Regions from separate parts of the Kribbella ginsengisoli genome, predicted to be linked through region 2. Evidence: riboswitches for the same ligand, from Rfam matches in the RefSeq annotation. Region 2 holds a riboswitch; each other region holds the start of a gene.
What was found. Region 2 has a riboswitch for cobalamin ahead of cobN (cobaltochelatase subunit CobN). Riboswitches for the same ligand answer to the same signal wherever they lie in the genome.

Region 1 (10,313 bases), on a different contig from region 2:
TTCGCAGGAGGCGGTGCTGAGCCGGCTCGACAAGCACGGCGTGGCCTCTGCCAGCGATCTCGCTGCTGCCGAGCGCGTCCGCCCGCAGTCGATGGCGGCCACCGTCGCGGTCCTGGTGGAGCTGGGCTTCGTCCAGCGGACCCCCGATCCCGACGACGGTCGCAAGCAGCTGATCTCGCTGACCACGGCGGGTGTCGAGCGGTTGCAGGGCGATCGACAGGTCCGGCAGGAATGGCTGGCCGCGACCTTGCAGGAGAAGTGCACCGAGGAGCAGCGGCAGACCATCATCCAGGCGCTCGCACTGTTGGATGAAGTGACCCAGGCGTGAGCTCTGCGGGTTTCGATCGGAAGTTGATCGCGCCGATGATGCTCGGCTCGATCCTCAACCCGATCAACTCGTCGATGCTGGCGGTCGCGCTGATCCCGATCGGCGCTGCTTTCGGCATCCCGCCGTCCCAGACGGCCTGGCTGGTCACGGGCCTGTACCTGGCGACGGCGGTCGGCCAGCCAGTGATGGGCAAGCTCGTCGACACGTACGGACCGCGCCGGCTCTACCTGATCGGCACCGCATTGGTTGGGATCGCCGGGCTGATGGGCGCGCTGGCCCCCAATCTCGGCTTCCTGATCGCCTCGCGGGTACTGCTCGGCTTCGGTACTTCGGCGGCGTACCCGGCCTCGATGTCGCTGATCCGGAGCGAGGCCGACCGTACCGGCCAGGAGAGCCCGACCGGCGTGCTGAGCGCCTTGTCGATCGCCAACCAGGTGATCGCGGTGATCGGCCCGACGCTCGGCGGCGTACTGATCGGGGTGGGTGGCTGGCATCTGATCTTCACGATCAACGTGCCGCTGTCGATTGCTTGCGTCTTGCTCGGTTGGTTTTGGCTGCCTCGGCGCGCTACCGGCGTACGGGCTGGGCAGCGGTTGGACTATGCGGGGATCGTGTTGTTCGCGGCGATGCTGGTGTCGCTGATGGTCTTCTTGATGCTGCCTGCCGTGTCCCGCTTGTACCTGCCAGTGCTGGCGATTGGCTTCGGCGCGGCCTTTTCCCGGCGGGAGCTTCGTACGCTGGAACCGTTCATCGACTTGCGTGTGCTGGGCGGCAACGCGCCTTTGCTGGCGACGTATGCGCGGCAGGTGCTGTCGTTCGTGGTCAGCTATTCGTTCCTGTACGGGTTCGCCCAATGGCTGGAGGAGGCGCGCTCGCTGAGCGCCTCCGCGGCCGGGCTGGTGCTGTTGCCGATGTCAGGTGCCGCGATCGTGATCACCGCGATCACGGGCCGGCGGGCCCAGGTACGGGGCAAACTCGTTGCCGGGAGCATCATCTTGCTGCTCGCCGCCGCCGGCCTCCAGCTGGCCGATGCGGGGAGCGCTCTCTGGCTGCTCGTCGCCCTCGGCGTCACGGCCGGCTTTCCGCAAGGACTCAACGGTCTCGCCAACCAGAACGCGCTCTACCACCAGGCGGATCCGGCCCGGATGGGCTCGTCGGCCGGCCTGCTCCGTACTGGCACCTACCTCGGCGCGCTCATCGCCGCCGCTGCCAACGCCACCTTCTTCAAGACCGGCGCCTCGACCACCGGCCTCCATCACTTGTCGTTCTTCCTCCTGATCACCAGCTCTCTGCTGCTGCTCATCACCGCCTTGGACCGCTCCCTCCGCCGGATCGGCCAACCCACCTGAAAGGCCTCTCGTGGCGCTCACCACCCTCGACCCGAAGACCGCGCTCGTCGTCATCGACCTGCAGAACGCCGTCGTCGCACTCCCCGGTACGCCGTTGTCCACCGCCGAGGTGGTCGCCCGTTCGGTCGAACTGGCCAACGCCTTCCGCGCCAGACAGCTCCCCGTAGTACTGGTCCGCGTCGACACCACTCCTGCCGACAGCCTCCCCGGCCGCACCGAACGCGTCCGTCGGTCCGGCGGCACACCGGCCGAAAACGCAGCCCAAATCGTCGATGACCTGGCCGGCCACCCCGAGGACATCGTCGTGGTGAAGCGCAACTGGGGCGCCTTCTACGGCACCGACCTCGACCTCCACCTTCGCCGCCGGGGCATCACCCAGATCGTCCTCACCGGCGTAGCCACCAGCATCGGCGTCGAATCCACCGCCCGCGCCGCCTACGAACACGGCTACAACATCACCCTCGCCACCGACGCCATGACCGACCTCAACGAGACCGCTCACCGCAACAGCCTCGACTGGATCTTCCCCCGCCTAGGCGAATCCGGCACCACCACCGAAGTACTGAACCTGCTGGCCGAAACCCACAGCTGAGCCAGATCAAGGTGACTACTTCAGTCCTTGCGGAGTACCAGGATTCGTTGGCCTAGCTGGACGACGCCGGCGGCGGACTCGACGCGCTGGCGGGACCCGGGGGTCGAGAGCCGGCCGTGTTCGGCGCCGTCGGTGATCCAGGCGTAGCGGTCGCTCTTGGCGCCCACCGCGTCGACCACGGTGGTGCGTGAGATCGCTGTGTCGTTCGAGAACTGTTCGATGCTCAGATCGACTGTCTGTCCGCGTCCGGCGAGGTTCACCAGCTTGCCGGTGACCGTGTCGGCCACTGCCCAGGCGTCGACCGATCGATCGCGGTCGCGCTGCTCGACCGCGACGTACCGGCCGCCGAAGCCGCCGTTGAACCAGTTCACGGACCAGTCGTCCTCGATGGGGACCTCGCGTACGGTGCCGCTCCCGGGGTCGAGGTAGACGGCCTTGGTGTCGTAGAGAGCTCGCGCCTTGCCGTCGACGACGTCCAGCGACTCCTGGCCGTTGGAGCGGCCGAACTCGGTCTGCCACGGTTGCCCGCCCGCGAGCGGAGTTCCCTTGGCCAGCCGACGGCCGAGCTTGGTGTAGCCGAACTCGACGAAGCTCTTGCCGGCGACAACGAAGTCGTTGCTCTTGACCTGTACGGTGGCCGCCACCTGGCCGGTGCGCGCGTCGAGCACGGTGACCGGCGCCGATTCGGAGTCACCGCGGATAACGATCCAGTCGGATCGGGGTACCCAACGCCTCGGGTTGTAGGAGCTCTGTCCACCTGACCCGGCGGTCGCCTCACCGGAGTAGGTCCAGAGTTTCTTGCCGGTCTGTACCTCGACGCCAGTCGTCGTCTTGTCGCCGCTGAACACGACGACATCGCCGTTCGTGGTGAACGGCTCCTGCTGCCCGACGTCCTGCTGCCAGCGGGTCTTGCCATCGGCGAGCGAAACGACCGAGGCCTGGTTGTCGCCATACAGAAGGACAGCATCCGTTCCCAGCTGCTGCGACCGGACCGTGCCTGAGCTGCCGAAACTGTTCTTCCACACTTCGCGGCCATCGGAGATCGCACGACCCTGCACCGCGTGAGTCTTCTGGTTCAGCAGGACCGCGAGCTGGTCGTCCGCCGCGATCAGGCGTGTGTCCGATCCGGACTCCCAGCCCGCCGATCTGATCGGCGGGACGCGGACCACGAGGATTCCGGCCGCGACGACGGCTACGGCGGCAACCACCGCGGCAGTTCGCAGTACCGGCCTGGACCGCCAGGTGGCAACGATCAGCGCGACGGCAGCGATCGCCAGGGTGGCGATCCAGGCGGACCAACCCCAGTCGAGGACGATCGTCAGGGCCGCGGCGGCTACGGCCACCGCGAGAACGACGAGTGCCGCGGTTCGCTTGGGCATTTTGGTCCTCACTGGGCGATGTGTGGGACCGCAAGCATGCCAAACCGGGAGGTCCGGGGAACCACGGGAGGCGGTTCCCCGGACGCTCGAGGCTCAGTCCCAGCTCAGGCCGCCGCCCGATTGGTACTCGATGACTCGGGATTCGAAGAAGTTCTTCTCCTTCTTCAGGTCCATCATTTCCGACATCCAGCCGAACGGGTTGCGGGTCTCGCCGAAGATCGGGGCGATGCCGATCTGTTCGGCGCGACGGTCGGTGACGAAATGCATGTACTGCTCGCACAGGTCCGCGGTGAGGCCGAGCATGCCGTTGGGCATGGTGGCACGGCCGTACGCGACCTCGAGCTCACATGCCTCGGTCAGCATCTGACGGACCTCGGCCTGGAACTGCGGGGTCCACAGGTGCGGGTTCTCCTGCTTGATCTGGTTGATGCAGTCGATGCCGAAGTTCAGATGGATCGACTCGTCGCGCAGGATGTACTGGTACTGCTCGGCGATGCCGACCATCTTGTTGCGCCGGCCCAGCGACAGGATCTGCGCGAACCCGGTGTAGAACCACATGCCCTCGAAGACCACGTAGAACGCGATCAGGTCGCGCAGGAAGTCCGTGTCCGATTCCGGCGTACCGGTCTTGAAGTCGGGGTCCTCCAAGTGCTGTGTGTACTTGAGCGCCCACGCGTCCTTGTCGGAGATCGACGGCACCTCGCGGTACATGTTGAACAGCTCGCCCTCGTCCAGCCCGAGCGACGTGCAGATGTACTGGAAGGTGTGCGTGTGCACGGCCTCCTCGAACGCCTGGCGCAGCAGGTACTGCCGGCACTCGGGGTTGGTCAGCTGGCGGTAGACCGCGAGCACGATGTTGTTCGCGACCAGCGACTCCGCGGTGGCGAAGAAGCCGAGGTTGCGCTTCAGCATCAGCCGCTCGTCCTCGGTCAACCCGTCCTTCGACTTCCACAGCGCGATGTCGGCCTGCATCGAGACCTCGGTCGGCATCCAGTGGTTGTTGCACCCGGCAAGGTACTTGTCCCAGGCCCACTGGTACTTCAGCGGCAGCAGCTGGTTCACGTCCGCCCGGGCGTTGATCATCGCCTTGTCGGTGACGTCGATCCGGGCCGCTCCGAGGGTGATCTCACCCAATCCTGTGGTCGTCACTGGCAGGCCTCGCAGTCAGGGTCTTCGATTGAGCAAACGGCACCTGTGGGTTCAGGTAGCGCGACTGGTACTGCGTTGAGCCGGCCGTCCGTGCCTTGCAGCGTGGACTTCTCGACGTGCGTGGCCGACTGGGAGCGCAGGTAGTACGTGGTCTTGAGCCCGTACCGCCAGGCCGACCGGTACAGCTCGTCGAGCGCCTTGCCCGACGGCGCCGTCATGTAGAGGTTGAGCGACTGTGCCTGGTCGAGCCACTTCTGCCGGCGCGACGCGGCCTTGACCAGCCACAGCGGGTCCATCTCGAACGCGGTCGCGTACAGCTCCTGCAGGTCGGCCGGGACCCGGTCGATCTGGGACAGGATGCCGTCGTGGTACTTGAGGTCGGAGACCATCACCTGGTCCCACAGCCCGCGCGCCTTGAGGTCGGCGACCAGGTACGGGTTGGCGACGGTGAACTCGCCGGACATGTTCGACTTCACGAACAGGTTGCGGTAGATCGGCTCGATCGACTGGCTGACCCCACAGATGTTGGAGATCGTCGCGGTCGGCGCGATCGCCAGCACGTTGGAGTTGCGCATGCCGTCGCGGAGTACCTTGCCGCGCAGCGCGTCCCAGTCGAGCTGCTTGCTCGTGTCGACGGTCAGATCGCCGTTGCGCGCCTGGCGCAGCAGCTCGAGCGAGTCGATCGGCAGGATGCCCTGGCTCCACAGCGAACCCTCGTACGTCTGGTACCGGCCGCGCTCGGCCGCGAGGTCGCTCGACGCCTCGATCGCGTGGTAGCTGATCTGCTCCATCGAGCTGTCGGCGAACGCGACGGCGGCGTCGGAGCTGTACGGGATGCGCAGTGCGAAGAGCGCGTCGGCGAAGCCCATCAGGCCGAGGCCGACCGGGCGGTGCCGCTGGTTCGCGCGCTCCGACTCAGGTGTGGTGTAGAAGTTCACGTCGATCACGTTGTCGAGCATCCGGACGGCCGTCTTGACGGTGCGCTTCAGAAGCTCGGCGTCGAGACCGGTGTCCGTCAGGTGGGCGACCAGGTTGACCGATCCCAGGTTGCAGACCGCGGTCTCGTCGACGGTGGTGTTCAGGGTGATCTCGGTGCACAGGTTCGACGAGTGCACGACACCGTCGTGCTGCTGCGGCGAGCGCAGGTTGCACGCGTCCTTGAAGGTGATCCACGGGTGACCGGTCTCGAACAGCACGGTCAGCATCCGGCGCCACAGGTCGACGGCCTTGACCCGGCGGAACACCCGGATCTCACCCTGGTCGGCCTTGCGCTCGTAGCTCTCGTACGCCGTCTGGAACGCTGTCCCGTACAGGTCGTGCAGATCCGGCACCTCGTCGGGCGAGAACAGCGTCCAGTCGCCACCGGATTCGACCCGCTGCAGGAACAGGTCGGGCACCCAGTTGGCCGTGTTCATGTCGTGCGTGCGGCGACGCTCGTCACCGGTGTTCTTGCGCAGATCGAGGAACTCCTCGACGTCCATGTGCCAGGTCTCGAGGTACGCGCAGACCGCGCCCTTGCGCTTGCCACCCTGGTTGACCGCGACGGCGGTGTCGTTGGCGATCTTCAGGAACGGTACGACGCCCTGCGACTCGCCGTTGGTGCCGCGGATCTTGGCGCCGATCCCGCGGACCGGGGTCCAGTCGTTGCCCAGACCACCCGAGTACTTCGCCAGCAGCGCGTTGTTGCGGATGCCGGCGAAGATGCCGGACAGGTCGTCGTCGACCGTGGTGAGGAAGCAGCTCGACAGCTGCGGGCGGGTCGTACCGGAGTTGAACAGGGTCGGCGTGCTCGACATGAACCGCATCGAGCTGAGCAGCTCGTAGAACTCGATCGCGCGGTCCTCGCGGTGCTCCTCCTTCAGCGAGATGCCCATCGCTACTCGCAGGAAGAACGCTTGCGGCAGCTCGAACCTTGTTTTGTCGATGTGCAGCAGGTACCGGTCGTACAGGGTCTGCAGGCCGAGGAAGGCGAAGTTGAGGTCGCGCTCGGGCTTGATCGCGGCAGCCAGCTTGGCCAGGTCGAACGTGGCCAGCTCGGGGTCGAGTAGGCCCGCGTCGATACCGGTCTGGATGTACTGAGGGAAGTAGTCGACGTACGCCGTGGCCATGTCGGCCTGGCTCGCCTGCCGCGCTTCACCGTGCACCCGGCCGAGCGTCTCGCGACGGATCTGGTCGAGCAGGAGGCGTGCAGCGGCGTAGCTGTACTCCGGTTCCGTCTCGACGTACCCGCGAGCCGCCATCACCAGGGCGAGCTCGACCTCATGCTGCGCGATGCCGTCGTAGCAGGAGCCGAGCGTCTCGTCGAGGATCAGCTCGGCATCCACGGCGTCGAGGCCCGCCGCTGCCTCGGCGACGATGACGCGGAGCCGGTCGACGTCCAGGGGAGTGGTGCTGCCGTCGGCGGCGCGGACGTTGATCACGGGCCGGGCGGGTGTGTTGTTCGTGCTGTCGCTGGTGCTCAGCTCGGCCGCGTTCTCCGGCGTACGGGCTTTGGCGCGCTCTTCGCGGTACAGGACATAGGCGCGCGCGACCTGGTGCTCGCCGGCCCGCATCAGCGCCAGCTCGACCTGGTCCTGGATGTCCTCGACCTGCACGCTGTGCCGGCCGCGGCCGGTCAGCGCGTCGACCACCTTGGCGGTGAGGTCGGCGATCAGGTCGCGGACGCGGTGGCTGGCGCCGGCCTCGCTGCCCTCGACGGCGAGGAACGCCTTGCTGAGGGCGACCGAGATCTTGGTCGGGTCGAAGGCGGTGCTGTTGCCGTCCCGGCGGACGACGGTGAGCTGGTTCGGGGGTGCGGCCTGGGCCGCCTTGCCCGCAGAAACGATGGTCACAAGCGCTCTCTCCACGCGAGTCTCTTGACGACCGGGACCCCGGGGAAGCGCACGACGAGTTCCCGCACCAGAGCCGCGCAGCCCGCTCTACCCGGCGCCACCCGCGGCGCGGCGCCATCGCACCGACCCACTGTGCTGCGCCGACCGGCCGGTGGTGCACCGAGTTGCTGGGACTTCCTCGCCGGTGCGGTACACCGGCGTTGCACGACCTGTCGCTTGCTCGCCCTGCGACCCGCCCTCGAGGTCTCGGACAGCGCGTGCCGGCGGCACGCGCACCGGTCGCAGGTATTCGGGCTCACGGGACTGCTTCATCCGCTTACCGCTGCGGGGCAGCCCCGGATTTCCACCGGGTTCCCCTGTCGACCAGTGATGTGACCTTAACCCGCTGAACCCCACATCTAGTGTCTCGACGCGCCGCGTGTCGCACATCTTGTGTGAAAAACGCATCTCGGGTGCGATGTCAAGTTTGGCGCAGCGGCTCCGACCCGGTACCGGGAGTCGTCAACGAGGAGCTGGTATGAACGAGTTATTGCAGGAGCAGGTTGTGGACGCGATCGAGGGTCTGGTGGCGTCGGGTGCGGAGAACGGCGTGCAGGCCGCTGTCTATCGCCGGGGCGAGTTGATCGTGGATGCCGTGGCGGGGATGGCCGCTCCCGGTCGGCCGGTTGCGTCGGACACGCTGTTCTATGCCGCGTCGACGGTGAAGGGGGTGACGTCGACCGTCGTCCATGTGCTGGTGGAGGAGGGGGTGTTGTCGTACGACACATTGGTGGCTTCGGTGTGGCCGGAGTTCGGGGCTCATGGCAAGGAGGGGACGACGATCCGGCATGTGCTGACGCACTCGGCCGGCGTACCGGCGGTGCCTGCGGATCTGACGTTGTCGCGGTTCTGCGATTGGGAGGCGATGTGTTCGGTGATCGCTTCGCTGGAGCCTTGGTGGGTGCCGGGGGAGCGGGTGGGGTATCACGCGGTCACCTTCGGCTTCATCCTCGGCGAGGTCGTCCGACGAGCGACCGGCTCACCGATCTCTTCGGCGCTGGCATCTTTGGTTGGCGAGCCGCTGGGGATCGCGGGGGAGTTGTACTTCGGCGTACCGGCCTCTGAACTCAAGCGGGTGGCGCACTTCGAGGACGACCCGGCCGGCGCGGCCATGTTCGCTTCGTTGCCGCCGGACTTTCCGCTCTTCAAGTCGGGCCCGCGATCGCTGTTCCCCAATGCGGCTCTGGCCAACAACACCGCCGTGACGATGGCCGACATCCCGGCCTGGGGGACGGTCACCGCTCGAGGTATGGCTCGCATGTACGCCGCGCTGATGTCCGAAGTCGATGGCGTACGTCTGCTGTCGCCTTCCCGTCTGCAGGAGATCTCAGCCCTCTCCACCACCGGCCTGGACGAGATGACCGGCGGCCCGGCGCAGTACGGCCTCGGCTACACGATCGGCCAGCTCGGCATGCGCCCTGCTCCACCGACTGTCTTCGGCATGGTCGGCATCGGTGGCTCTGCCGCCTACGCGGACACCGCCACCGGGATCTCGGTAGCCGTCACCAAGAACCGCTTCAACCCCACCGAAATCAACGCCTTCGACCAGGTCTGGGACCTCGCCACCAAACTGCTCTCCTGACAGCCGACCCTCTGGCCGCCCGAGGGTTTGGGAGCGGATCGGGTGGGCGGTGTGACGGTTGGCCTGGTCGCCGAGGCGCGCTCCTGAGCGGTGGATGGAGCGGCCTCCGCCTCGACGACCAGGGATCGGGGGTGTGCGGTCAGGCCGCCAAGGCATGGAGGTCTTGGAGGGTCATGATCTCGGAGCCGTGGTGGATCAGCTCGCGGTTGAGGCGCAGGACCACGTGGCCGAAGGGTTCGGCGGCGTCCAGTTCTGTCGCCTGGCTCAGGCCGACGGTCATGGCTTGGTCCTCGTCGAGGTTGGCGATGGAGTCTTGCCAGGCTTCGACCCAGTGGGTGAGCCAGGCGACGGCGTCCTGGGCGTTGCCGTGGAGGGTGATGTCGGCGCGGCCTTGTCGGCTCGCGCCGAAGGTCCACTCCCAGCGCTCGAAGAACGTCTCGGTCAGGTGTGCGATCAGCCAGGCGATCGTCCGCGGTCCGCGATGGTCCGGCTCGTCCGGCCATTGCGCCACCCATTCGCCCGACCCGAGCGACCTGAACCGCCCCGCGTACTGCCGGCGGACGACGGTCAGCGCCTCACTGCTCGGCCGCCAGAAGTACTCCTCGTCGGTCAGCGCCGCCAACCGCCCGGACAACACCATCCAGCTGAAGCCGAGCTGCCCGCGCACCATCGCCATCGCAGACGGCCGCTGCAAGATCTCCCAGTCGAACGGCTCCGGCATCACAGATCCTCACACTCCCCGATTTGGTCCAACGCTCGAACATGTGTTCGAATTGTTCAACGCCGGGAGCCAGAAAGTCAACCAGGACAGCGTGTTGGTGCTGGTGTCACTGGTAGCGATCTGCTAGCCGCCCGGCGTGAAGCGCTGGTGAGAGGGAGGTGAAAGACATGTCGCTGATCGTTGGTTGTCGGCCCCGTCGGGGACGGGGCCGACAGACTCTTCCCGCGACCCGACTTGTCCTGGGACGAGCGGGAGAGTGGGGTTGAGTAGGAGATTGGGGTTGAGCGGGACAGCGGGGTTGACCAGGTCAGTCGGCCGGTCTCGCCGGGGCGGACGGGACCGG
Region 2 (10,313 bases):
CACCACACCGGCGGTGGCGTCGTACCCGAACAGGTAGTCCACCGTCGCCGCCATCTCGAAGGCGCCCTTGTACCCGTGCCGCTGCATCGCCGCCATCCAGCGCGGGTTCACCACCCGCGCCCGGAAGACGCGCTTGGTCTCCTCCTCCAGCGTCCGGGTCTTCACCTGGGCCGGTACCGCGGAGTCGCCGATGTACGCCTTCGGGTTCGACCCGGTCAGGTGGCGCACCATCGCGACCATGCCACCGTGGTACTGGAAGTAGTCGTCCGAATCCATGATGTCGTGCTCACGGGTGTCCGCGTTCTTGGCCGCGACCTGGATCCGCGCATAGGCACGCTCCATCGACGGCCGGGCCTCCGCGCCGTCGAGATCCTTGCCGTACGCGTACCCACCCCAGACCGCGTAGACCTCGGCCAGCTCGGCGTCGGTACGCCAGTTGCGCGCATCGACGAGCGGCAGCAAGCCGGCACCGTACGAGCCCGGCTTGGACCCGAAGACGCGCGCCGTCGACGACCTCATGTCATTGCCCGCGGCTACATCAGCGTCGACGTGCGCTCTGAGATAGTTGCTCTCGGCATCCTCATCGAGCGCCGCCACGGTGCGGACGGCCTCGTCGAGCAGTGAGACGACATGCGGGAACGCGTCCCGGAAGAAGCCCGAGATCCGGATCGTCACGTCGACGCGCGGGCGGCCGAGCTCCTCCAGCGAGACGACCTCGAAGCCGGTGACCCGGCGCGAGGCCTCGTCCCAGACCGGGCGACACCCGAGCAGCCACAGCACCTCGGCCAGGTCGTCACCCTGGGTGCGCATCGCGGACGTGCCCCAGACGGTCAGGCCGACCGATCGCGGCCACTCCCCCGTCTCGGCCTTGTGCCTCGCGAGCAACGAATCGGCCAGCGCGACGCCGACGTCCCAGGCGTTGCGGCTCGGGATCGCCTTGGGGTCGACGGCGTAGAAGTTGCGGCCGGTCGGCAGGACGTTCACCAGACCGCGCGTCGGCGACCCCGACGGGCCGGCTTCGACGAAACGGCCGTCCAGCGCGCGGAGTACGTTCGTCAGCTCGTCGCCGGTGCGGGCCAACCTCGGCACGACCTCGTCCGCGGCGAACTGCAGCGACTTCTCGACCTGAGTCGAGGAGCGACCGAGTACCTCCTCGATGACGACCGGCACCTTGCCCGCATCCCACGCCAGCGTCTCCATGCCGACAACCAGCTTGCGTGCAACTGCCTCCAGCAGGTCCACACCGTCGGCACCGCTCACGGCAGGAAGATCCGCCAGCGTCGCCAGGTCCGCCAGCTCCGGTACGGCGACGCCCGGGTTCTCCAGCATCGCTGCCTCGTCGACGCCGAAGGTCTGGCCGAGAGCAGCCCGCAACCCCGGTACGGCGCCCGAGACGCCACCCCACATCTGCTGCGCACGCAGTACGGCGAGAACGAGGTTGACCCGTGCCTCGCCGTCCGGCCCGCCGCCGAGGATGTGCAGCCCGTCGCGGATCTGGACGTCCTTGATCTCGCAGAGGTAGCCGTCGAGGTGCAGGACGAACTCGTCGAACTCCTCGTCCTCCGGCTTCTCCGAGGTGTGCAGATCGTGGTGCAGCTGAGCGGCCTGGATCAGCGTCCAGATCTGCGCGCGCAGGGTCGGGACCTTGTCGGGGTCGAGGGCCGACACCGTGGCGTACTCGTCGAGCAGGTACTCCAGCTTGGCCATGTCGCCGTACGTCTCGGCGCGCGCCATCGGTGGTACCAGGTGGTCGACGATCACGGCATGCCCGCGACGCTTGGCCTGCGTACCCTCGCCGGGGTCGTTGACGATGAACGGGTAGACGAGCGGGAGGTTGCCCAGTACGGCGTCGGGCGCGCAGTCGGCCGCCATACCGATGCCCTTGCCAGGAAGCCATTCGAGCGTGCCGTGCTTGCCGAGGTGGACCACCGCGTGGGCGCCGAAACCGCCTTCTTCGGTTGGCGCTTCGAGCCAGCGATAGGCCGCCAGGTAGTGGTGCGACGGGGCCATGTCGGGGTCGTGGTAGATCGCGACCGGGTTCTCGCCGAAACCGCGGGGCGGCTGGATCATCAGCACGACGTTGCCGAACTGGAGGGCCGCGAGGGCGATCGCGGGCTCGGGGCCGGACTGGTCGACGTACAGGGAACCCGGGGCCTCCCCCCACGCCTCGATCATTGCTTGCTGCAACGTTTCGGGGGTCTTGCCGAACCAGTGCTGGTACGTCGAGAGCGGGATCTTCGCGACCGCACTGGACAGCTGCTCGTCGGTGAGCCAGTCGACGTCGTGACCGCCGGCCGCGATGAGCCGGTGGATGAGTCCGTCGGCGCCGTCCGCGCCCTGGAGCTCGTCGAGATTGAGGTCGGGGCCGAGGTCGTAGCCGGCGTCCTTGAGCTGGCCGAGGATGACGACCGCCGAGGCCGGGGTGTCGAGGCCGACGGCGTTGCCGATCCGGGCGTGCTTGGTCGGGTATGAGGACAGTACGAGCGCCAGCTTCTTGTCCTTCGGCTCGACGTGCCGAAGCTTGGCCTGGGCGACTGCGATGCCGGCAAGCCTGGCGCAGCGCTCCTCGTCGGGGGCATAGCTGGCGATGCCCTCGGCGTCGTACGCCTTGAAGGAGAACGGGATGGTGATCAGGCGTCCGTCGAACTCGGGGATCGCGACCTGGGTGGCAGCGTCGAGCGGGCTGATCGCGGCGTCGCTCTCGAGCCACTGCTCGCGGGTCGAGGTGAGGGCGAGGCCTTGGAGGAGCGGGATGTCGAGGGAGGCGAGGGCGCCTGCGTCCCAGGAGTCGTCGCCGCCGGCCGTTGCGTTGGAGGCAACGGTGCCGCCGGCCGCGAGGAGGGTGGTGACGAGGACATCGCATTGCTTGAGGAGGGCGAAGAGGTCGGCGTTGTCCGCGTGGGTGGGGTCCAGGCCGCGCAGCGTTCCGCAGTACAGGGGAAGGGGCTGGGCGCCGGCCTGCTCGATCGCGGTCGCGAGGGCGTCGACGAAGGCTGTGTTGCCGGAGATCTCGTGGGCGCGGTAGTAGACGATGCCGACTACTGGGCGGTGGTCCTTGGTGAAGGTGCGGCCGGCGCGGATGCCGTAGGTCGGGAGGGTTTTGGGCGGGTCGAATGCGTCGCCGGTGAGCAGGATGGTGTCTCTGAGGAAGCCCGCCAGGTTCTGGAGGTTCTCGGAGCCGCCCTCACGGAGGTACGCGAGCGCCTCGGTGACCGCGCCCGCGGGGACGGTCGACATCGACATCAGCTCGGCGTCGGGCGCTGCCTCTCCACTGAGCACGACGGTGGGGATGTTCGAGGAGATGACGGCGTCGAGACCCTCCTCCCAGGCGCGGCGACCGCCCAGCAGGCGGACCACGACGACCTCGACGCCGTCAAGCAGGGTGGCAACGTCATCGAGCTCGACCCGCGCCGGGTTGGCGACCTTCCATCCGGCCTGAGCCTGCGAAGCGGCCAGCAAGTCGGTGTCGGCAGTGGAGAGCAGCAAAAGGTTCGCGGGCACGCGCGACCGGTCCTTCCTCGGGGTGTCCACGCCCCAGGTGGCAGGTACGACAGCAGCAGTTCCTGACTCCCGGGAAACCCCCGGTCACAGTGGCGGGACCGCCCCGGACTCACACCGGGTTCCTGCACAGCCGTCGATGACAGCACGACTCTAGTCGACCACGTCGGCAACTACTCCCCCACGGTCGAGCTCCGCCTGCTCCACCGTCGCTCACACGCCTCGACACTCCCACCCACGCCTGCGCATCGATCGCAGGACGTCGGCGGTGTGGGGACTACTGCCTGCTCTTGTGTGCGGCTTGGACCGGTGGCGCATTAGCTTGCTGGGGTGGATCTCTTCTCGGAGTCTTGGGGTGCGTTGCGGGCGGCGGTTGCTGGGCTGGGTGATGCCGACTTCGGCGAGGCGTCAGGGTGTGCGGGGTGGTTGGTGCGGGATCTGGTTTGTCATCTGGTGATCGATGCGCAGGATGTGTTGATCACGCTGGTGACGCCTAGCGAGGCCGAGGCGACGCATGACTCGGTGAGTTATTGGGCGGTGGCTGAGGCGGCGGCTGCTGGTGAGGATCCGCTGGATGCGTTGATCGTTCGGTTGGCGGCGGCGTACGGGGATCCGGGGTTGCTCAAGTTTCATCTCGATGATGTGGGTGCCGCGGCCGGGCGGGCGGCCGAGTTGGCTGATCCGAGGACGCGGGTCAGCACGCAGGACATGGTGCTGACGGTGAGCGACTACCTCTCGGCGTACGTGCTGGAGTGGACGCTGCACCACCTCGATCTGGTCGCTCACCTACCGCAAGCGCCAGGACCATCGATCGAAGGCCTCGCCGAGAGCCGGGACATGATCGAGCAGATCGCCGGCGCTGGGTTTCCTGCGAGCTGGTCCGACAAGGACGTGCTGTTGATCAGCACCGGGCGCCGTGATCCGTCCGACTTGGAGAAGACGCAACTCGGTGAGCTCACCAAGAAGTTGCCCCTCGTGCTTGGTTAAACCAGTGGCGCGTGGGCCGACAGGGCGGACACTCTGGGGCAATGCGACTGACCTTTCTGCATGACCCGCGTGGTGGTGAGAGCCTTACGTTGATCCGGCGTGCGGACGGGGCGGAGTTCAATCTGTTCTCGTACTCGCGCAAGCACCGCGTGCCGCACGATCTCGCGCATGCGGTCACCGAACGCGAGCTGCGCATGCCCGACGGCATCTTCGGCTGTATCGCAGCCGGTGCGGTCTTCGACAGCATGGAGCAGACGGCCGGCAAGAAGCGTCACGACGCGAAGGTCCGCAGCGCGCGCATCCTCAAAGCACCGAACAGCATCGGCATGAGCGAGGCGCTTTCGAGCGTCTTTCACATGGCGGTCGAGAAGGACCAGTCCACGCCGTACGCTGAGGTCCGCGAGATGTGGGGCGTCACCCGAGCCGATCCGTGCCCGTACGCCGATGTCGACCTCGACCGCACCACCGAGACCCTCCGCGAACTGAGCCACCGCTGGCAGGCGAGCTCCGACCCGCTCGATTTCCCTTGGCCGGAATCGCTTCAGGCGGAGGCATCACAGCACGGTCCCAAAATTCGCGTACGTACCGGTCGTCGCGACCGCTAGCTTGTCGCTCCGGGGCACGATGCCGGAGAAGATTGTCCCGGCCTGCCGGCGGGCTAGAGGACGTCGCGGAGGTACTGGCCGGTGAGGCTTTCTGGGACTTGGGTGAGGAGGGTGGGGGTGGTGGCGGCGACTATGCGGCCGCCGTCGGTGCCGCCGCCGGGGCCTAGGTCGATGACGTGGTCGGCGTTGGCGATCATGTCGAGGTCGTGTTCGATCACGATGACCGTGGCGCCGGCGGTGATCAGGCGGTCGAAGACCGTGAGAAGGACGCGGATGTCAGCGGGGTGCAGGCCGACGCTGGGTTCGTCGAAGATGAAGAGGGTGCCTTGTTGGGGCTTCTCCAGGTCGGCGATGAGTTTGAGGCGCTGGGCTTCGCCGCCGGACAGAGCCGGAGTTGCCTCGCCGAGGATGAGGTAGCCGAGGCCGACCTCGTCGAGGGTGCGGAGGCGCGCTTGCATCTTGCGCAGGCCGGTGAACTTCGAGCGGGCCTGTTCGACCGTCAAGGCCAGAGCACCGGCCATGGTCAGGCCGTCGAGGGTGATGGTGTCGCAGTCGGGGTTGTAGCGGCGGCCTTCGCACACCGGGCAAGGAATGTCGACGTCGGGGAGGAACTGGACGTCCAGCGAGATCTGGCCGGTGCCGTCGCATTGCGGGCAGCGCAGACTGCCGGTGTTGTACGAAAAGTCCGCGGCCTTGAGTCCGCGCGACACCGCTTCCGGAGTACCGGCGAAGGCTCGGCGGAGATCGTCGAGGACGCCGCTGTACGTCGCCACGGTGGAGCGCACGTTGCGCCCGATCGGAACGGCGTCGACGATGACGGTACGGTCGATGCCGCCGGCGTCCAGGTGACGTACATGCTTGGGTGCCTGGCCGAGCAGCGCCGGGGCGAGGCTGTCCAGTACGAGGGTGGTTTTGCCTGACCCGGAGACGCCGGTGACCGCCGTGAGCCGGAGCAGGGGGAACGACGCTTCGAGCGCCTTCAGGGTGAAGCGGGGAGCTGTCTCAAGGTGGATCCGGCCGTGTTCGAAGACGTCGTCAACCGCTACCCGTGGACGGACGACGGCCGGCTCTTCACCGCTGAGGAAGCCGCCGATCACCGACGCGGACGACTTCGACAGGTCCTCGACGGTGCCGGTGGCAACAATCTCGCCGCCGTGCGCGCCGGCTCCGGGGCCGATCTCGATCAGCCAGTCGGCGTGCCGGAGTACGCGGACGTCGTGGTCGACGAGGACCACGGAGTTGCCGGTCTCGACCAGGCGGCGGGCGACCGCCATCAGGGCGTCGATGTTGCTCGGATGCAACCCGATGGACGGTTCGTCGAGGACGTACAGCAGGCCGGTCGCGCTGCTTCGCAGGGTGCGGCTGAGCTGTACTCGCTGCAGCTCACCGGTCGAGAGCGTGCGCGAGGCGCGGCCGAGGGACAGGTAGCCGAGTCCGAGGCCTAGTAGGTGCTCCGCGGTCGGGATGAACGCGTCCACGATCTGCGCGGCCATCCGGGTGAGCTCGGCGGGCGCGGCGGCCGGCAGCGAGCGGACGAAGGTCGTCGTACGGTCGAGGCTCCAGGTGGAGATCTCGTCGAGGGTGACGCCGTTCAGAGGTACCGATCGCGCGCGCTCGTTGAGCCGGGAGCCGCCGCAGGACGGGCACTCGGCGATGTGGACGAAGCGGTCGAGGCGGGTGAGCGACTTCTCGCTCTGGGCGTTGGCGAGCGCGTCCTCGATCACCCGGTTGGCGTTGCGGTAGGCCGCATTGAGCTCGAAGGCGTTGCCCTTCTTGCTCGTGACAACGACCGTCCGCTTGGTCTCCTCACCGTTCAGGACGAGCTCACGTTCGGCCGGAGTCAGCTCCCGGAACGGCACATCCACCCGTACGCCGAGCTGCGCGACCACCTGAGGCAACAGCCCGGCCCCGAACGAAGCCCAAGCCGCCACGGCTCCGTCCGCGATCGACAGGGACTCGTCCGGTACGAGCGCCTCCTGATCGATCTGCCGCGTCTCCCCCGTGCCCGCGCAGGTCTCGCATGCGCCATCGCTGTTGAATGCGAACGACTCAGCACCCGGTACTTCGAAACGCTCGCCGCACTCAGGACAGGTGAGATGCGCGGTCGACGCGATCTCGAGCGTCGGCTGCACGCGATGACCGTTGGGACACAGGTGCACCCCCAATCGCGAGTACATCAGCCGAAGCGAGTTGAGCAGCTCCGTCGACGTACCGAACGTACTGCGAACACCCGGTACTGCGGGACGCTGATGCAGCGCGATCGCGGCCGGTACTCCGTCAACGGCGTCGACGTCCGCGCGCGCAGCCTGCGAGAGACGCCGGCGCGTGTAGGACGACAAGGCCTCGAGGTATCGGCGTGAGCCCTCCGCGTAGAGCACGCCCAGCGCGAGCGACGACTTGCCGGACCCGGACACGCCAGTGAGGGCGACGAGCTGCCGAAGCGGCACGTCGATGTCGACGCTCTTCAGGTTGTGGACACGGGCACCTCGTACTGCGACCTGCTCGCCCCAATGCATACGGTCATCGTAGGTTGCCGATCGTCAGATTCAGCTGATCTCCCGAGCCGCCCACACCCGACAAGCCTGACCCTTCACCCCATCGCCGGACTCGCTTGAGCGAATCGCCAGTGATGTCCTTCCAGATCCGCAACCTCGTACGACCGGTAGCCGTGCTGCTCGATCGCCGAAACGATGGCCGCGCCCTCAGCGGTACTCCGGGCGAAGTGCGCGTCGAGGTCATCGACATAGACCCAGACCGCATGGTCGACCGGATGAGGACCCACCCGCTCCTTCGAGGCGAGGAGCATGATGGCCGAGCCACCGACGCGCAGCTCGTTCCACGACGGATGGTTGCCGTCGGCGGACAGTCGCAGCGAGGACTCCAGCCCGAAGACCCTCGCCAGCCAATCGGCAGCTGCGGCGGGATCCTCGTAGTACAGGGCGATCCCCAGGCGGTCGAGCTCAGCCGGTCCCTGCGTAGCAGCAGCTGAAGCGATCCGATCGGCGAACCAGGGGATGACGTTCGGCCAGAAGTAGAAGGCCTTGTCGCCGCCCTGGACAAGGGATTGTTCGACGCTGACCCGGGTGCCGCCGTTGGACGGCTCGAAGCGGATTTCGGTTTCGGTGTCGTCGACGGAGCTGCGGTAGGCGAAGAAGGTGCCGGGTTCCCAGGCGGTGATCTGGCCGAGTTCGAGGACATCCTCGCCGGCGGCGGCGTCGGCGTACCGGTAGATCTCCAGGATCCGGCCGCCGAGGCCTGGCTCGATCTGCATGCCGATGGCTCGGGTGGCGTCGAAGAAGTTGATCGGGCCGCGGACCCACCACAGATCGATCTCGGCGGTGAAGACCCGGAAGGCGGTCGCCGGGTCGGTGGCGACCTCGACGGATGCGGATGCGGACGGCTTGGTCATGAACTCTCCTCGATGTGTTTCTTGAAGGCTCCCAACTGCTCCTGCCAATGCGCCTGGACCTGATCGAGCCACGCCTGCACCGCGACCATCGGCTCCTGCCGCAGCCGGAAGACCCGCAGGCGCGCGTCATCCGGCACCCGCTCGTCGTCGATCACCCGGGCGGCCAGCAGGATCCGCAGGTGCCGGCTCATCGCCGGCGCCGACGCGCCCGCCGCCACCGCAAGCTCCCCGGCCCGCCGCGGCCCCTCCCCCAGCAACCGAACGACCTGCCGCCGCGTCGGATCGGCGAGCACCTCGAAGAAGCGGTCAACTTCGTCTTCCATGGATTAATAGTTACAGCTGGCGTTAACTATTCGCAAGACGTGAAGCACCCTGACGCACTAAAGTGGGCGGGCCCGATGGTCGGCTCGGAAAGGACGTTCGTGGAGCAGCACACCCGGAGAGCGCGCGTGCTCGACGTACTCACCGCTGAGCAGGCCTGGGAAGTACCGGATGGTTGGCTGGCGGGGGTTCGAGGGCAGCTTCGCGCCTGGGCCGAGGATCCGAAGGCTCTGCGGCCGGGAGCCTTTCCCGAGTTCGTGGCGGGAACGCCCGCGGCAGTCTGGTTCGCGCATCAGATCGCTCCGCTGCTGACCGGCTGGATCCCGGTACTCCGCGGCGAATACGCCGACGTCAGCGCAGCCGTGACCCGGGACTTCCACCGCCCGCCGGCCCGGTTGGGCGCCGGGCATCTGGTCCGGGTCGCCGCGACCGACTGGCCGCTGCTCGTCTTGTCGGGCGCGCGGGGCTTCGACGAAGAGGGCCGTCGGCAAGCATTGCAGCTGTCGCGTGACGTGGTGAGCCTGTTCGTCGATGCCCCGCCGATGGCGGCCCGTGCGCAGGCGTTGACTGCTGGGTTCGATCGAGTGCTGGGTGACCGCGAGGCGACCCGGATGCATGTCGCGGCCGACTACGAGACGATCGCGCAGTTCTGGCGGACGACGGTGCTCAGCGAGGCGGAGCGCGAAGTACTGCCCGAGCTTGGCGGCTCCGAGGCGGCGCTGAGGTACTCGCTGGACTCGTTGCGGGATGCGCATGCGAAGTTGTCGGCTGTCGTTGCGGACGATGAGGCGCCGGAGTTCGCGCAGGTGCTGGCGCGGTTGATCCGGGCGGCCGGGCTCGCCGGGCAGCCTGCGGAGGTCGGGCAAGTTCTAGGCGCTGAGGGGTGGGATGTCGAGGGCGCTCTGGCCGAGTTGCGGGGTGGATTCGACGCCGACGCTTGGCTGGGGCGCAATGTCGATTGGCTGGGCAGGGCGGTCGCGCAGGACCAGCGGGCGGCGGCACGGTCGTGGGTGGCGGCGGCTACGCGGGTGTCGGTCCACCTGTCGGGCGTACTGGAGAACGGGCCCTGGCCGGAGCCGGAAGTGCCCGACCTCGGTGCGTTCTTCGAGCACCTCGACGGTCGGCGCGCGCCGGTCGTGAAGGCGGCGCCGGTGGAGCAGGTTGCCGCTGCGCCGGTGGCTCTCGAAGTACCGGAGCTCGAGCAGACTGGTGCGCTGGCTGAGTTGGAAGCCTTGATCGGGCTGGAGTCGATCAAGGACTCCGTGCGGCGGATGGTCGCCGAGATCAAGACCAACCAGCGACGCAAGGAGCTCGGGCTGCCGACGCAGGATCGGGCCCGGCACATGGTGTTCGTCGGCAAGCCCGGTACGGCCAAGACGACGATCGCCCGGTTGCTCGCCAAGATCTACAAAGAGCTCGGCGTACTGGAGAAAGGCCACGTGGTCGAGGTCGACCGATCGGACCTGGTCGGCTCCGGGGTCGGTACCACCGCC
Region 3 (10,313 bases), on a different contig from region 2:
GTACGAGGACCACATCGGTACGCCGCTGACCGAGGGCCTGCTGACCGTGCACAACGCGCTGACCGGCGTCGGGCTGCGGGACCGGGTGAAGATCGGCGCCAGCGGCAAGGTCGCCACTGGTGTCGACGTCGTGAAGCGGATCCTGCAGGGCGCCGACTACACCAACGCGGCCCGCGCGATGATGATGGCGACCGGCTGCATCCAGGCGCAGACCTGCCACACCAACACCTGCCCGGTCGGCGTCGCGACCCAGGACCCTCGCCGGATGCGTGCACTCGACGTCGCCGACAAGACCCACCGGGTGGCGAACTACCAGCGCGAGACGGTCGAGTCGGCGATGCAGGTGATCGCGTCGATGGGGCTGGAAGGGCCGGAACAGCTGGAGCCGCGGATGCTGCTCCGGCGGGTCGACCACGCCCGTACCGAGAGCTATGCCGACCTGTTCGAGCACCTCGCGCCGGGGCAGCTGCTGGGCGGCATTCATGACGTGTCGAAGGCTTGGGCCCGCGATTGGGTACAGGCGGATCCGGACGTATTCAGACCCTAGGGAGCTGGCTGCAGTGAGCACTGTCGCGGAGTTGCTGGTTGAGTCGCTGGCCTCGCATGGCGTGACCTCGGTGTGGGGTGTGGTCGGCGACGCCCTCAACCCGGTCACCGATGCGATCCGGCGCGAGGACCGGGTCGACTGGATCGGCGTACGGCATGAGGAGGCGGGTGCCTTCGCTGCTGGAGCGCAGGCGTCGCTCACCGGTCGTCTGGGTGTGTGTATGGGGACGGTCGGGCCGGGGGCGATCCATCTGCTCAACGGCCTGTACGACGCGGCCAAGTCGCGGGTGCCGGTGCTGGCGATCTGTGGGCAGGTGCCGCGGGAGGAGATCGGCAGTGACTTCTTCCAGGAGGTCAACAACGACGTGCTGTTCGCGGATGTCGCCGTCTTCACTGCGACGGTGTCCACTGCCGAGCAGGCGCCGGGGCTGATCGAGCAGGCGGTCAATGCGGCGCTCGCGGAGCGCGGTGTCGCCGTACTGTCGATCCCTGGTGACGTTGGCGGTCTAGAGGTGCCGCACGGTACGCCGGTGCCGCAGTTCCTCGAGCCTGCGTCGCACACAGTGCCTGATGCGGCTGAGCTGTCGAAGGTGGCGGCAGTACTGAACGCTGCGGACAACGTGACGCTGCTGGTCGGTGCTGGAGCGCGGGAGGCGCTGGCTGAAGTGCAGCAGCTCGCGGAGCTGTTGGCAGCGCCCGCTGTGCTCACGCTGAAGGCCAAGGAGCGGTTCGAGGAGAATCTGCCGCAGGAGGTCGGGCAGTCGGGGCTGCTGGGCAATCACGCGAGCAAGGTGGCGTTTGACGGGTGTGACGTGCTGTTCCTGGTGGGGACCGACTTCCCCTACCGGGAGTTCCTGCCGTCGGGGAAGACCGTCGTGCAGCTGGATGTGCGGGGTGGGCACATCGGGCGGCGGGTGCTGGTCGACCACGGGCTGGTTGGGCACGCGCAGCCGACGCTTGCGCAGTTGCTGCCTTTGCTTGAGCAGAAGACGTCTACTGCGCATCTGGAGAAGGCGCGGAAGTCGTACGCGGCTTGGCGGGAGCGGCAGGTGCAGTTCACGGATCCTGGGTTCGACCGGAAGCCCAAGGGGTTGCTGCGGCGCAAGGTGGACAACCCGGATGCGCGTATCCGGCCGGAGCTGCTCGCTGCGGCGGTGGATCGGCATGCGGCTGACGATGCGCTGTTCACGAGTGACACGGGGATGTCGACGGTCTGGCTGGCGCGGTACGTGCGGATGCGTGGGGATCGGCGGTTGATCGGGTCGTACAACCTGGGGTCGATGGCCAATGCGATGCCGCATGCGCTCGGGTTGTCGGCGGTGGATCGGTCGCGGCAGGTGGTGGCGTTCTGCGGTGACGGCGGGTTGTCGATGCTGTTGGGGGACCTGATCACGGCGGTGGCGTACGAGTTGCCGGTCAAGTTGGTCGTGTTCAACAACGGGCGGCTCGGGATGGTGAAGCTGGAGATGGAGCAGGTCGGGCTGCCGGAGTACGGGACCAAGTTGGCGAACCCGGATTTCGCCGAGGTGGCGAGGGCGATCGGGCTGACCGGGATTCGGGTCGAGCGGCCTGGTGACGTGGACTCGGCGGTCTCGCAGGCGCTGGGTACTACGGGGCCGGTGCTGATCGACGTACTGACGAATCCGGACGAGATCGCGATCCCGCCGGCGCCGACGGTGCATCAGGGGTGGGGGTTCGCGATCGCCAAGACGAAGGAGTTCATCGAGAGCCATGAGTAGGGCTTGCGGTTAGGCTCTGTGACCATGCGTACTCGGTTGGTGGTCGCTCTGCTCGGCAGTACTGCGTTGCTGGCCGGGTGCGGCGGTCCTGGAGGCGAGACGGCGCCCAGTGTGCCGCCGCTGGTGTCAGTCAGCACTACGCCCGCCGAGACGCCTACCCCGACCTCTACGCCGTCGGAGACGCCTAGTACGCCGCCTACCTCCAAGGTGGCCGACACCTTGTGCGTGCGGATGAACCAGACGCTCGTGCAGACGACGCTGGGTGTTCCGGTGGTGCGGATCCAGCCGAAGCCGGTGCTGCCGGAGCTGGGCTTCCCGACGTACGACCAGTGCGAGCTCGGGTTGAGTAGCAACTCGTCCGGGCCGGTACTACGAGTTGGCACGTCCGCCTTCTTTGCGACGGCCGCGGATCTGGCGGCGGTTCGCAAGGCCTACGACGCGACCAAGGGCGAGCCGGCCAAGTCGCTGACCGTCGGGCAGGGCGGATTCGGCACCAGCCGCTTCGTCGTGTTCCTGGCCGACGGCAAGCTGCGCAAGATCAGTGGGCCGCCGGCGACGCTGGCGAAGTACGTAGTACTGGCCCAGGACGCGGCCCAACAGACCGGGGGGCTGCCGGAGCCTGCGCCGTACATCACCCGGCCGGAGTGCGAGCGCGGCACGTCAGCCGCCACGAAGGTGATGGGGATCGAAGCCTCGGTCCGCCGCGACGGCGAGACCGACGCCGGCGACATCGTCTGCGCCTGGCTCACCAAGACCCGCGTCCTCTACTCCACCGTCCGCCGGGTCAAGGACGCCGCAGCCATCACCGCTCCGATCAGCAAGGCCGCGACCTCCTTCCCGATGCCCCTCGGCGACGAAGCCTACGTAGACACCGTCACCGGCCGCTCCATCATCCGAGTAGGCACCGACAAGATCGTCGACCTGGTCCCCCTCCCCGCAGGCACCACCGACAAAGACGACATGGCCAGCTTCGTCCTGACCATGTCCGGCCTCTACACCCGCTGACCCCGCCGACCTCTACCCCCGCTGACCCCGCCGACCGTCGCCGCCCACCGTCATCTCGGGGGTTAACCCTTCAGTTGCTGGGTTGCCCCCCGAGAATCCCGCTGGGCAACCCCACATCTCAGGGGTTAACCCCTGAGATGTTTCGGGCTGGGGGCTGGGGGCTGGGGTTGGGGATCCTGCCGACTTGTCGTCCTTCTCGCGCAGGGGTGCCCGCCCTCCGTTGGTGCTTGAACCGGTTCACCATCCTGTTCCCGGGGTGGTTTCTGCGACTGGGTTGCAGGTGGGTTACGGTTGCGGGGTCGTGGTGTTCGGGAAATCGGTGTGATGCCGATGCGGCCCTCGCCACTGTGATCGGGATGTTCCGGGGTTGTTCTGTTGTGGAGACCACTGGCCGAGGTTGGCTGGGAAGGTCAGACCCTGGAGCGCGGTTCCCGTCAGCCAGGAGACCGGCCACGGCGTGTCACACCGTCCACGAGGTGCTGGAGGCGCGCGTGAAAACGCTGGTTGCTGCTGTCGTCGTACTGTCCCTGGCCACCGGATGCGGAGGTGCCGCCACAGCGGGGCCGGCCGCCGGTGCCGTCGCCGTCAAGAACTGCGGGATCGACCTGACCGTCGACGGGCCGCCTGAGCGGGTGTTCGCGGCGTACCAGCCGGCGATCGAGATGGCGCACGCGTTGGGGATCTCGGACCGGCTGGTCGGGACGGCGTACCTGGACGCGGAGGTGCTGCCGCAGTACGCCGCGGCGCAGCAGGACGCGAAGTACTACAAGAACCTGCCGAGTCGTGAGGAACTGCTCAGCCAGAACCCCGACTTCGTGCTCTCCGGCTTCAACGACGTGTTCGGTGGCGGCGGCAGCGACGAGAGCTTCGGCAGCCGCAAGAGCCTGTCGGACCTCGGCGTGCAGACCTGGATCTTCAGCCCGCTCTGCCCGACCGCGGACGGCAAGGGCGACGAGGCGATCGACCCGTCGACCGTCTCGATGGACAACGTGTACGCCGATCTGCGCGATCTCGGCAAGCTGTTCGACGTCTCCGACCGCGCCGAGCAGGTGATCGCCGACCAGCAGAAGCGGATCGCGGCTGTTGAGGCGAAGGTCAAGGGTGCGGACCGGCCGACCGTGGCGATCCTGCGCCCAGGGCTGGAGGGTGGCGGGCTGACGGTGTCGGGTGGGCCGGACTTCGGGTCGGTGCTGATCAAGCAGGCCGGTGGGGTGAACGCCTTCGCCGACCTGACGTCGAAGCGGAACGTGAAGGTCAGCGTCGAGGAGTTCATCAAGCGCGACCCCGACTATGTGCTGATCAGCGGGTGTTGCGACGCGTCGCTGACAGAGGCGCAGGTCCAGCCGGATGTGCAGAAGATCTTGAGCAATCCGGCGTACGCGAATCTGAAGTCGGTGAAGAACAAGCACGTGTATCCGTGGTTGTTCGCGCACCACTCGGCCGGCGTACGCGGCGCCAACTCCACCGAACTGATCGCGAAGCTGATCCACCCCGACCTGGTCAAGTGAAGAACCTGGTCGCGGTCGAGGGCCCGGACGCGGTGAAGGGCTCTGGTCTCCGTGATGGGTTTGGCCGGGTAAGGGGCGGCGGGTTGCGGGCGGGCGGGCTCGCCGTCGCCTGTGTCGTGCTGCTGGGGGCCGTGTTGCTGTCGTTGGTGGCCGGGAATCAGTGGTTCGGTCCGCATGACGTCTTCGTCGCGGCGGCCGACTTCACCGGATCGGACACGGACCGAGTGATCCGGTACCTGCGCTTCCCCCGTACTGCGGTAGGCCTGCTGGCCGGTGCTGCCCTCGGGCTGGCCGGCGCCGTCATGCAGGGGATCACGCGCAACCCGCTGGCCGATCCGGGCATCCTCGGGGTGAATGCGGGCGCCGCGCTGGCCGTGGTCGCTGCGATCGGCCTGCTGGGGATCCAGTCGCTCACTGGCTACGTGTGGTTTGCGATGGGTGGGGCGTTGGTTGCGACCGTCGTGGTCTATCTCGTCGGGTCGGTCGGTCGAGGGGGCGCGACGCCGGTCAAGCTAGCGCTGGCCGGGGCGGCGCTCTCCGCTCTGCTTGGGTCGGTGACGTCGGCCATCACTCTGCTCGACCTCTCGACTTTGAACGAATTCCGCTTCTGGGTCGTCGGATCGTTGACCTTGGCAACCAGCGCGATCGTTGCGCAGGCGCTGCCTTTCATTGCCGTGGGGATCGTCTTGGCGTTGGCTCTTGGTCGATCACTCAACCAGCTGGCGTTGGGTGAAGACCTGGCTGCGACCCTCGGTACCAGGATCTGGGTGGTTCGTTTGTTGGCGGCACTCGCGGTCATGCTGCTCGCCGGTACCGCGACCGCGATGGCCGGCCCGATCGCCTTCGTCGGGTTGGCTGTGCCGCACGTCGCAAGGGCCCTGGTCGGCGCCGACTACCGCTGGATCCTGCCCTACTCCCTCGTCCTAGCGCCGACCGTCCTCCTACTCGCCGACGTCACCGGCCGCCTCGTCGCACGTCCTGACGAGTTGCAGGTCGGCATCATCACCGCCCTGATCGGCGCCCCGCTCTTCATCGCCCTGGTCCGCCGCCGCAAACTGGCCGAGCTGTGAAGGGGAACGCAGTGGAGTCGCGCGCTGTGTGGGCGACGCCGTGAGGGCGGTCCGGATCGGCCCGTTCTCGACCCGGGTCGACGTCGCCAGCCTCGTCGTCTCGACGGCTGCTTGGGTTGCCGCATTGGCGATCGCCGCTATATCGCTGACGCTTGGCGACTATGAGATTCCGTTGTCGGACGTGCTCAATACGCTGGCGGGTAACGGTTCTTTGATCATGACGGATGTGGTGGTCAACAACCGGTTGCCTCGGGTGCTGGTCGGGATGGGGGTCGGTGCCGCGTTCGCGATCTCGGGGGCCATCTTCCAGCGGTTGGCGCGCAATCCGTTGGTCAGTCCGGATCTGATCGGGATCAACGCGGGAGCGGCGCTGGCCGCAGTACTGATGATCACGATCTTCGGTACGTCGATGGGCTGGCTCCCGGCCGGCGCGCTCGTGGGGTCCTTGCTGACAGCGACGGCTATCTATCTTCTTGCTTATAAACAAGGGATTTTCGGGTATCGCCTGGTGCTGGTCGGGATCGGTGTCACCGCGATCGTCGGGTCGATCACCGCGTACCTGCTCACGCTGGCCGACATCTACGCGGCGAAGAGCGCCTCCATGTGGCTCGCCGGGAGTCTCGCCGGACGGTCCTGGCCGCACGTGATGCTGATCGGGATCACGTTGCTGGTCCTGGTACCGGCGGCGATGGCTGGGTCGCGACAGCTGAGGCTTCTCGAGTTGGGCGACGACCTCGCTCGCACGCTCGCGGGTCGGGTCGAGCTGTCCCGAGGGCTGCTGATAGCTGTCGGAGTCGGCCTGGCCGGGCTGGCGACGGCGGCGGCTGGACCGATCGGTTTCGTCGCGCTCGTCGCCCCGCAGCTCGCTCGCCGGCTGGTCGCCGAGCGCGTCGCTGGGTTGCTTGCCGCGGGGGCGATCGGGGCGTTGCTGGTGGTTGCTTCCGATCTGCTCGCGCGGGAGCTGTTCGCGCCGACGGCGCTGCCGGTGGGGGTCGTCACGGCGTTCCTCGGCGCGCCGTACCTGCTGATTCTGATGGCCCGCGCGAACCGCGTCGGGCAAGGAGGCTGACCTGATGGCGGTACTGCGCACTGACCGGCTGAGCCTCGCGTACGACGCGACGCCGGTCGTCACGGGGCTGTCCGTCGAGATCCCCGCCGGGCAGATCACGGTCATCGTCGGGGCCAACGCGTGTGGGAAGTCGACGCTGTTGCGCGGGCTGGCCAGGTTGCTGGCGCCGAAAGGCGGTGCTGTGTATCTGGATGGTGCTGACCTGGCCGGGTTGTCGGGGAGCACGCTGGCGACGAAGCTCGGCATGCTCCCGCAGCAGCCGGTCGCGCCCGACGGCATCACCGTCTCCGACCTCGTCGGGCGCGGGCGTCATCCGCACCAACGCTGGTTCCGCCAGTGGTCGGCCGAAGACGAGCGCGTCGTCGCCGCCGCGCTGGAAGCAACCGGTACGTCGGACTTGGCGACCCGTTCCCTGGACGAACTGTCCGGCGGTCAACGCCAGCGGGTCTGGATCGCCCTGGCCCTGGCCCAAGACGCCGAGACCATGCTCCTGGACGAACCCACGACCTTCCTGGACCTGGCCCACCAACTCGAGATCCTCGACCTGGTCCACGACCTCAACCGCGACCGAGGCAAAACCATCGTCCTCGTCCTCCACGACCTCAACCTCGCCGCCCGCTACGCCGACCATCTGATCGCGTTGAAAGCAGGCGAAATCGTCGCCCAGGGCAAACCCACCGAGGTCGTCACCGCAGCCCTCGTAGAGCACGTCTTCGGCCTAGCCTGCGAGGTGATCGAGGATCCCCTCACCGGCACCCCGCTCGTCCTACCCCGCCCCCGCCGCGCCCGCTGACAACCAACCCCGTCCCCGCCGCGCCCGCTGACAACCAGCCCCGTCCCCGCCGCGCACGCGTAACCCTCGCGAACCGCCCCGACACGCCAGAGGCAAGCGCTTGCCTGTGGAGTTACGCATGCGTGGCGATCTGACCATTGCCGCCTGCAACCAAATCCGAACCCACGCCCCCGCCGCGCCCGCTGACAACCAACCCCGTCCCCGCCGGGCCCGCTGACAACCAACCGCGTCCCTGCCACGCCCGCTGACAACCAACCCCGTCCACGGCTGCATCACCGGCGGCCCTCTGGTTCGGGCCGGCCCCGCCGCGCACGCATAACCCTCGCGAACCGCCCCGACACGCCAGAGGCAAACGCTTGCCTGTCGAGTTACGCATGCGTGGCGATCCGACCATTGCCGCCTGCAACCAAATCCGAACCCACGCCCCCGATCGGAGGCTGGGGAGGATTTCCTGGAGGCCGGGGAGCCTTTTGTATCGTTTCGGGGGTAGTAGTCACCCCAACCCCCTTTCCCCGAAGGGCTTTGCCGCCTGGCTGGTTGTTGTGTCGGGGTCGGGCTGTTGGCGGATGAGTTGGGGGTTGGTCGGGGTGGGGGTCAGGTCTGGGTTAGGGCGGTGGCTATCAGGGTGATGGCGGTGGTGATCTCGGTAGGGGTGCGGGCCGCGTAGCAGAGGACCAGGCCGGGTGGGCCTGGGTGTTGGGTGTGCCAGGACAAGGGTTGGGTTTTCACGCCTTGGGCCAGAGCCGCGGTCGCCAGGGCTATGTCGTCCAGGCGCTCGGGGAACGTGATGCTGAGGTGGAGGCCGGCGGCGGCGCCGTGGACTGTTGCTGTGGGCAAGTGGTTGTTGATGGCGGTGATCATGGCGTCGCGGCGGGTGCGGTGGCGGCGGCGGACGAAGCGGAGTTGGCGTTCCAGTTCGCCGGATTCCATCAGGTGGGCGAGGGTCAGTTGGGGGAGGCCGGCGTTGCCCAGGTCTGCGTGGCGTTTGGCGGCGATCAACTGGTCGCGATAGCGCGGGGGTGGGAGCATCCAGCCGATGCGCAGAGCGGGGGCGAGGATCTTGGAGACGCTGCCGGTGTAGATGACCTGCTCGGCGAGCATCGCCCGTACTGCGGGGACGGGCGGGCGGTCGTACCTGTGTTCGGCGTCGTAGTCGTCCTCGATGATGAGCCCGCCGTCGATGGCCCACTGCATCAACTCGCGGCGCCGTTCACCGTCCAGTACTACGCCCGTTGGGAACTGATGGGCCGGTGTGACGAGGACTGCTGGAGCGCCGGTCTCGCGGAGTACGTCGACGCGGAGGCCGCCTTCGTCTACCAGGACGGGTGGGGTACGCATGCCCCAGATCTGCAGGTGCTGGCGGGAGCCGAGTGAGCCCGGGTCCTCGACGGCCAGCTCGGTGATGCCTTCGCTGCCGAGTACCTGGCAGATCAGGGCGAGTGCTTGGGAGACACCCGCGACGATGATCAGATCGGCCGGGTCGGCCTTGATCCCGCGGTTGCGAGCGATCCAGTTCGCCACAGCCAGCCGCAGCGCCGGCGCACCAGCCGCATCGCCGTACCCAAAAGCAGACGCCGACATCTCACTCAGCACCGCCCGCTCCGCCTTCAACCAAGCAGCCCGCGGAAACGCCGCCAGATCCGGCACCCCCGGCGTCAAATCGAACCGAGCCGGCACCGCCCGCATAGCCTCGAAAATCTCGTCCCCCGGCTCCCCCGGCAGCGCCCCCGCTGCCCCGCGTCGGCGGGAGAGAGAGGGAGCGACTCCGGGGCCGCGCTCGGCAGCGGCGGTCGGGCGAGGGGACGGGCGCTTCGACGCTGTGGTGGAGATGGGGGCGGCTACGACGGTGGTGCCGGCTCGGCCTCGGGCGGTGGTGTGGCCGTCTTCGGTTAGGCGTTGGTAGGCCTCGGTTACGACGCCTCGGGAGACCTGGAGTTCGGCCGCTAGCTGGCGGGTTGGCGGGAGACGGCTTCCCAGGGCCAAGCGGCCGTCGGCGATTGCTGTGCGGAGTTCAGTGGCCAGCCATTCGGCGAGGCCGCCGGGTGGGGCTTCCTCGGGACGGAGCTGGAGGAAGTCAGCACCGGCTTTGGACCTACCGACCGCGCTCTGATTGGACCTGTCCATTGGACCATTCTGGGCGCACTTTGGAGTTGGCGGAACCAGCGAAGCCGGAGGTGGGTCATGGGAGTGATGCTTTTCGTCATCGTCGCGCTGGCGGCCGGGCTCGAGTGGAGCCGGCGACGGCAGGCCGGGCCGCAAGAAGCGGGCGCCGGGCGGAGCGGCGTACAGGATCGTGATCTGGAGCGGCTCAGGGCCGAACTCAGGGTGCTGGCCGGCCGGGAATCTTGACGCTGAACCGGGTGTGCCTGATTGGGGCCGACTGGTAAACAAGGGTCATGTCGCCGACTGAGCAGCTTGAGATCGAGACCAAGTACGACGTCGACGAGCACGCGATCCTGCCGTTGCTGCTGGAGCTGCCGGGCGTCGCGAGTGTCGCGCAGCCCGTCGAGCTGGACCTGGAGGCCGTGTACTTCGACACCGCCGGCCTCGACCTGGCTGCCAACAAGGTGACGCTCAGACGCC

Region 1: linked by a shared signal. The riboswitch ahead of ABD768_RS17105 (ribonucleoside-diphosphate reductase subunit alpha) and the one ahead of cobN (cobaltochelatase subunit CobN) in region 2 are both predicted to bind cobalamin.
Region 3: linked by a shared signal. The riboswitch ahead of ABD768_RS24300 (ABC transporter substrate-binding protein) and the one ahead of cobN (cobaltochelatase subunit CobN) in region 2 are both predicted to bind cobalamin.

Annotation. Positions count from the first base shown of each region.
Region 1 is NZ_BAABAA010000004.1:134,269-144,581, reverse strand. Features, by position in the region: gene ABD768_RS17130 (MarR family winged helix-turn-helix transcriptional regulator) at 1-328, shown strand, start outside; gene ABD768_RS17125 (MFS transporter) at 325-1,677, shown strand; gene ABD768_RS17120 (isochorismatase family protein) at 1,688-2,269, shown strand; gene ABD768_RS17115 (outer membrane protein assembly factor BamB family protein) at 2,290-3,648, opposite strand; gene ABD768_RS17110 (ribonucleotide-diphosphate reductase subunit beta) at 3,742-4,797, opposite strand; gene ABD768_RS17105 (ribonucleoside-diphosphate reductase subunit alpha) at 4,794-7,628, opposite strand; cobalamin riboswitch at 7,892-8,029, opposite strand; gene ABD768_RS17100 (serine hydrolase domain-containing protein) at 8,146-9,249, shown strand; gene ABD768_RS17095 (DinB family protein) at 9,389-9,970, opposite strand; gene ABD768_RS17090 (Fic family protein) at 10,278-10,313, opposite strand, start outside.
Region 2 is NZ_BAABAA010000001.1:1,071,631-1,081,943, forward strand. Features, by position in the region: gene cobN (cobaltochelatase subunit CobN) at 1-3,501, opposite strand, end outside; cobalamin riboswitch at 3,539-3,666, opposite strand; gene ABD768_RS04755 (maleylpyruvate isomerase N-terminal domain-containing protein) at 3,829-4,485, shown strand; gene ABD768_RS04760 (C2 domain-containing protein) at 4,527-5,090, shown strand; gene ABD768_RS04765 (excinuclease ABC subunit UvrA) at 5,144-7,606, opposite strand; gene ABD768_RS04770 (VOC family protein) at 7,681-8,499, opposite strand; gene ABD768_RS04775 (ArsR/SmtB family transcription factor) at 8,496-8,822, opposite strand; gene ABD768_RS04780 (AAA family ATPase) at 8,922-10,313, shown strand, end outside.
Region 3 is NZ_BAABAA010000007.1:163,378-173,690, reverse strand. Features, by position in the region: gene ABD768_RS24315 (FMN-binding glutamate synthase family protein) at 1-547, shown strand, start outside; gene ABD768_RS24310 (thiamine pyrophosphate-dependent enzyme) at 561-2,285, shown strand; gene ABD768_RS24305 (hypothetical protein) at 2,310-3,290, shown strand; cobalamin riboswitch at 3,576-3,759, shown strand; gene ABD768_RS24300 (ABC transporter substrate-binding protein) at 3,782-4,798, shown strand; gene ABD768_RS24295 (FecCD family ABC transporter permease) at 4,795-5,868, shown strand; gene ABD768_RS24290 (FecCD family ABC transporter permease) at 5,897-6,937, shown strand; gene ABD768_RS24285 (ABC transporter ATP-binding protein) at 6,942-7,730, shown strand; gene pdxR (MocR-like pyridoxine biosynthesis transcription factor PdxR) at 8,325-9,854, opposite strand; gene ABD768_RS24275 (hypothetical protein) at 9,912-10,079, shown strand; gene ABD768_RS24270 (CYTH and CHAD domain-containing protein) at 10,127-10,313, shown strand, end outside.